2 regions of the Pelotomaculum isophthalicicum JI genome follow, and region 1 is predicted to be linked to the other one. Evidence: a T-box and tRNA genes for the amino acid it is inferred to sense, from the RefSeq annotation. Region 1 holds a T-box; the other holds one or more tRNA genes.

The links. The T-box of region 1 lies ahead of thrS (threonine--tRNA ligase). A T-box ahead of a tRNA ligase gene usually reads a tRNA of that ligase, here a tRNA-Thr.
Region 2: it encodes a tRNA-Thr, which carries the amino acid that the T-box ahead of thrS (threonine--tRNA ligase) is inferred to sense. The anticodon was not compared.

What each region holds. Positions count from the first base shown of each region.
Region 1 covers NZ_JAKOAV010000016.1:18,441-21,861, forward strand. Annotated here, with positions in the region: gene L7E55_RS09505 (zinc metalloprotease HtpX) at 1-491, shown strand, start outside; gene ytxC (putative sporulation protein YtxC) at 543-1,442, shown strand; T-box leader at 1,527-1,739, shown strand; gene thrS (threonine--tRNA ligase) at 1,799-3,421, shown strand, end outside.
Region 2 covers NZ_JAKOAV010000001.1:163,467-166,887, forward strand. Annotated here, with positions in the region: gene L7E55_RS00740 (DUF2225 domain-containing protein) at 1-887, opposite strand, end outside; gene L7E55_RS00745 (hypothetical protein) at 1,230-1,457, opposite strand; cyclic di-GMP riboswitch class I at 1,493-1,581, opposite strand; tRNA gene L7E55_RS00750 (tRNA-Thr) at 1,892-1,966, shown strand; gene L7E55_RS00755 (hypothetical protein) at 2,281-2,409, shown strand; gene L7E55_RS00760 (hypothetical protein) at 2,438-2,575, shown strand; gene L7E55_RS00765 (hypothetical protein) at 2,914-3,069, opposite strand; gene L7E55_RS00770 (hypothetical protein) at 3,390-3,421, opposite strand, start outside.

The DNA.
Region 1 (3,421 bases):
TTTTGAACCGGGATGAGTTGGAAGGTGTCCTGGCGCACGAACTTTCACACATAAGAAATAAAGATATTCTTATTGGCGCTATAGCTGCCGCTTTTGCGGGCGCGATTACCATGATAGCGAACATAATTCAATGGGGAGCTATTTTTGGTATGGGCCGCGATGACGACGAGGGTGGCGGCAGCTTTATTGGAGCGATCTTATTGGCTGTTATAGCGCCGATAGCGGCGCTGATTATTCAAATGGCGATTTCCCGCTCGAGGGAGTACCTGGCTGATCAAACCGGCGCCCGTATAGCAGGCAAATCCGGAGGCCTGGCAAACGCCTTGCTCAAGCTGGAGAGTGCGGCTCATAGAATTCCGATGCAGGTAAATCCCGCGACATCGCACCTTTTTATTATTAATCCGTTTTCGGGTGCATCAATAAACCGTTTATTCAGCACTCACCCGCCTATCAGCGAAAGGGTAAAGCGGCTGGAAGATTTGCGTATTTAATATAAAATTTATTAATCACGCATACACTATTGCAAGAGGTGGTGATAGCCGGTGGCCCAGATTATTTCTATAGGTTCCACGCAGCATATTGATTTGTTAAAGGATAAACTGGGCAGGGGATTAATGATATTTGAAAGAAATGGGTTTAAGATTAATCTGGAAGAAAGGTCAGATGGCAAGTTTACCTTTTTTTCTTGTTGTTTAGACGGTTTCCCGGAATACTGTCAGTTGGAAGATGATCCTCAAATTATCATAAAGAAATATGTGGCGGATTTAATATCTGATATTATTCTGTCTCATTGGGAAGTTTTTTTGTTAAAAAATATTATCTGTGAAAATTATTATTATTATGGGGATGAAGAAAAGAAAATAATATATAATTATGCGTTGCAACACATTAACAGGAAATCAAATGAGCCGCGTAAATCGGTTTACTGGTTTAACAGAAAGAGAAGGATTCTTAATAAGATATTGGATTATTTAAAACTTAACAACAGTATTATCATTGATGGTTTTATCCGGTTCAGACTTAAAGAATATATTAATGAATTAAAAGATGCGACGGATAAAGCTGTAGATGACTTTCTTCTGGAAAGGGAATATAGAGAGTTTATTGAATTACTAAAATATTTTGTGGAGATTCAAGAGCCTCGCGCTTATATGGTTCATGTCCTGATAAATAACGTTGGAGCTTTTAAGCTGTATGACGATAAGACGCAACCTGTCAGGAGCGATTATCTGGGTGGTTTTTTGGTTGACATGATGGATAGCGAAATAAATTATGAAGATATGTTGGTAAGTGCTCTTGTTACAATTGCCCCCCAGAAAATTATTTTTCATCATAAAAAGAATGACAGGTATTCGGCAACGATAGAAACCATAAAAAAAGTATTTGACGGCAGAGTCAGTGAATGCCCGGGTTGTGAACTATGTACTCCATTGAATAATTAAATGTTAGAAATTTCTACTTCATTAGATTTATTGACAAATATCCAGCTAATCAATATAATACTGCTGTAATAATATCAATATTAGAAACAGGTGTTGAAAAGGAAGAGTAGACCTGTCTTGGCCATCAGAGAGAAAGTGTCATCGGCTGCAAGCACTTTTGGGTACTATGGGTTGAAAACCACCTTGGAACCGCCGGCTGAAATCACCAGTAAGCCGCGCCGGAGGCAGCCGTTAACTGTCGTAAAAGAAAGTATATACCCTTAATCAGGGTGGAAACGGGAATATCCCGTCCCTGACAGTTGTCAGAGGCGGGTTTTTCATTTTGCAATAATATGTTTTAGGGGGAAGTGTTAATAATGAGTGCTGTCGATAATATTAAAATTGTTTTACCTGATGGAGCAGAGAGAGAATACCCGGCGGGAACAACTCTTTTTGAAATAGCGAAGAGCACTAGCCCCCGCTTGGCCAAAGAGGCTCTTATCGCCAGAGTGAACGGCGAGTTGATGGATTTGGCGAATCCCATGATGGCTGATGCTTCCGTGGAGTTTCTTTCCTTTGAAGATGAGGCGGGGAAACGGGCTTACCGCCACAGTACCGCGCATGTTATGGCGCAAGCGGTGCAAAAGTTGTTTCCCGGCACAAAGTTCGCAATCGGGCCGGCTATCGCCGATGGCTATTATTATGACTTTGATACCAGTGAAACGTTTACACCGGATGATTTGGGTAAAATAGAGAAAGAGATGGAAGCCATAATCAAGGCCGATTATCCGTTTGAGCGTTTTGAACTCCCCCGGACGCAAGCCCTGGATTTCTTTAAAGAAAACGGGCAGAACTACAAAGTTGAATTGATCGAGGACCTGCCGGCTGACACTGTACTCTCATTCTATAAACAGGGTGATTTTACCGATTTATGCGCGGGACCTCATGTTCCTTCCACCGGGAGACTTAAATCTGTAAAATTAATGAACGTGGCAGGCGCGTATTGGCGGGGCAATGAGAGAAACAAAATGCTTCAGCGTATTTACGGCACATCGTTTCCGAAAAAATCCATGCTTGATGAATATCTTTTCCGGATTGAAGAGGCCAAACGGCGCGATCACCGCAAGCTCGGAGCCGAACTGGATTTGTTCAGCATCATGGATGAGGGGCCTGGTTTTCCTTTTTTCCATCCTAAGGGAATGATTCTGCGTAACGAACTGGAGAAATATTGGCGGGAAGAACATCAAAAGAGGGGCTACCAGGAAATACGCACACCGATTATTCTAAACAGGTCTTTGTGGGAGAATTCAGGACACTGGGATCACTACCGCGAGAATATGTATTTCACGAAGATAGATGAAGGTGATTACGCGGTTAAGCCGATGAACTGTCCGGGCAGTATCCTGATCTACAAGAACAAGCTGCACAGTTACCGCGAACTGCCGATCAGGCTTGCCGAGCTGGGCCTGGTGCACCGTCACGAGCTTTCCGGCGTGCTGCATGGTTTGATGCGGGTGCGGTGCTTTACTCAAGACGATGCCCATATTTTTATGCTCCCGGAGCAGATTAAAGAGGAAATTATCGGGGTTATCGACTTGGTAAACGATTTTTATAAAGTATTTGGTTTTAACTACTTTGTGGAACTGTCCACAAAACCTGAAAAAGCGATGGGATCGGATGAAATCTGGGATATGGCCACCGATGTGCTGCGGGACGCTCTTGACGCCAGGGGATTGAAATATAAAGTCAATGAAGGGGACGGAGCGTTTTACGGCCCCAAGATCGATTTCCATCTGGAAGATTCGCTTGGCCGCACCTGGCAGTGCGGCACTATCCAGCTGGACTTTCAGATGCCGGAGAAATTTAACTTGAGCTACGTGGGTGAGGATGGTCAAAAACACCAGCCCGTGATGATCCATAGGGTGGTTTTCGGCAGTATTGAAAGATTTATCGGCATTCTGACAGAACACTTTGCCGGGGCTTTTCCAACCTGGCTGGCG
Region 2 (3,421 bases), on a different contig from region 1:
TGGATCTCTTCGTTATAGGTAAAGCCACAAATAGGACAAACACTCATTTCATAATAAATCGGATTAATATACTTGTGGTGTTGACAGAAATCATAATCCATCTTCACGGATTGAACGTATTTTGACAAAGCTTTCGGTGTTTCGAATTTAGCGTTGCAAATTGGACAAACGGCTTTTTTATAATACAACATTTCTTTTTGCTCAATCTCTTTTTTGGCGTCTGCCTTATCATCTTCCTCATCAGCATGTTCGACATCGTTTAAATGCTGTTCCAATATATCCGCGAAACCGTTTTCCTCTTTTTCTTCCGGGGCATACGTATCTTTTTTAACGCTGAATTCTTTTGTTTCCTTGGTTAACTGCTCTTGTCGCTCGTCATTGAACTGTACGGGTATATTGGCGGCGGTAATCTGGTTTTGGTCGGTACCCTGGTTAGTTAACTTGCGGTTGGTTTCAATTAATATTTTATTTCGGATATTTGATTGTCGAAGTCTTTTGCTTAAAGTTTCAATTATTTTTACAGCTGCTCTCGGGTTATCATCTAGAAATTCTAGAAAGTCTTTTCGTTCCAGACTAAAAATAATTGATTTTTCTAATGTCCTGGCGCAGGCTGAGCGATATCCGCCGTCTAACAGACTCATTTCCCCAAAAAAATCTGACGGTTCAAGTGTTTGGATAGCCATTTCCTGTCCAGTGGTCGATTTTGCATATATTAAAACTTTTCCTGATATGATTAGGTATAAGCTTGAACCTTGCTCTCCTTCAGAAAATATATCTGTATTTTCTTCGAAACGCTCTAGGCGCATTTTTTTAACCAAGTCTTGTAAAGGATAGTTTATGTCTTTAAAAAAAGGTATCTTCTTTAAAATGCTTTCAAGAGCATCCATGTATGATTTCACCCACCTTTAAGATTTCAGTTAATATTCTATACTACCAAAATATCAATTGAAAGGAATTTTTACTTATTGCAAAGGTGGATTTTTTTCTCAGCTAAAATAACTGTGTTCCCGCATAATATCCATGAATTAAAAACAATAAAAAAAATTCCCTGTATTATGGAATAGGGAATGGTGGGGAGAAAGCCCCTCTAGATGGGTGATTATATTAAAGGAGGTATTAAAAATAATTATAATTATTTTTAATTATCCTACATGAGAAAAATTTCCCAATTTTTTAGGACTTTAGTCCTAAATTGCAGTAACCTTAATGTTTATTAGTTACAATAACACTTAGTTATGACTAACTTCTTTTTTCATCCAATCAGTGATGTTGACGGTATACTCTTTTTCGCTGAAGCGGGATAAAAACTTGTTAGATGAATCGTCGAAACCCATCATTAAATAAAGGGCGACTCCAGCGGCCAGCATTGGAGTGTTATATTTTATCAGAATAAATATGGTTATGAAAGGTAAAATGAAGTATAGAACTTTTGGGTAAAATGTTTTTATATAACGCATATACTACCCCTTCTTTGTAAAGGAATCCCGGGGTTACTGGTAACCCGGCTATCATGGTACTACACGATACTTTAGACCCGTGGCTTTGCGTCCATAGTTTTCACTATGTTTGCCTTTTTCAGTTTGCGTTGTTACTATATTATAACAGCTATTTAAAATAAGAAAATGTGAAAGGAGAACTATTATCACAGGACTATGGTCCTATTTTTTACGACATTCAGGTAGGAAAAACCGTATAAAATGTCAAAATCAATTGTTTGTACAATAGGGGCAACATTGAAGCATACTGTGTGAATATCTTCATAATTATCACATGACAATTCAATCAAGAAAGGATTTACCGTAACCTAGTATTGGAGGCAAGTTGACTTTAACTACTTGTTCGGATAAAATATTAAATGCGCTAGTTGTTAACTAAAAATTTATTTAATTAAGCTGATGTGGCTCAGGGGTAGAGCAGCGCACTCGTAATGCGCAGGTCGTGGGTTCAAATCCCACCATCAGCTCCAAGAAAATCAAGGCCTCCGGGGTTTTAGCTGGAGGCTGTTTTATTAATGACCCTAATGTCTCCTGGTACGCCTTACCTTTTTAACATCTTTCACCTCTCTTTGCCCGTCTTTAAGGCGGGCTTTTTCTACAGTCCAACCGAAAAACAAAAACCCAGCCCATTGATGGACCGGGTTTTTGCCAAGGAGGTCTATGGAACAAAAGGAGCAACTGTTAATATAACTTATGCTGCTAGATTAATTTGGGTGCATAACCATTGATTAACACATAAATCATTGCCTGCATATTATATAAAAAAGCAAAAGGGGTGATTCTTATGGCATTCGGCGTAGGTGCAGGTTGCGGCACAGGATGCGGCACAGGTTTTGGTAACATCGGGTTTATTGTTTTCCTGATTTTTATCCTGCTCATCTTTGGAGTGAGTTGCTGCGGAGGCTGTATTTAGTATGAAAGCCTTATAAGGAGGTATTTCCATGGCTGAAGTTAAGTCCCAAGTAGTTAAAGCGGAAGAAGCTTGTGGCACAGGTTGTTTTAGTAGCCCAGCGTTTATTATCTTCCTGATTTTCATCCTGCTCGTTTTCGGCGTGGGCATGTGCGGCTGCTGCATTTAAACTGTAAAAACACTAACATAAAGGCTACGTTTGTAACCATCGGTATTTACCGGTGGTTATGATTTTGGCAATGGTAAAATGAGATACATGCAAAATATGGCCAACCGGGTGAACTATCACCGGGCCATACGGCTCAAAAACGTAGAAATCATATAAATATAATGTCAAGATGGGGTAATCGAAAGAATATAACAACGTCTGAATAGCCGGAGTTGCCATAAAATAAGCCGGGAACCACGAATCCTGGCTTAACTGGAGAGGTTTACTGCAAACATAAGAAAGGCCGTAGCGTAAATACGCCACGGCATACCGGCAGAGGCAAAAGTATTTTCCTCTTCCTATTTGTTATCTTTTGCTTCCATTAATGAGCCAAGGCAATGTTTTAACTTCTCAACTTCCACTTCACCACAAATTATCACGACAATACTATCCTTAATTTCAATGCGGCAATTGCGGCAATCGCATTCCTCTTCTTTTTTCTCTACGAAGCCCATTTTGAATTCCCTCCTCTCGGGGATGGATTTCCTGACCGGTCTTAAAATATAATATGTCATATGGGTTATTATGGTTAACGTTACCGTGGAGAATATTACCATGTAAAATATTACCCACAAATTCAACCAACAATACCCAACGCAAAAATGTAAAATCTCCAAAAAAATCAAGGCCTCCGGGGATCGCCCCGGGAGGCCATTTTGTGTTTTTTAGCCATTTTAGCCCGACGTTAATTTTACTACTACTAATTTAGTAATCATCAAGACGATTAACGGCTTTTTGCTTATTCGGCATGAGTGAGAATATTGTTATACTTGCCTTAACTGGGGTCGGCCTCATCAAATGACAAGT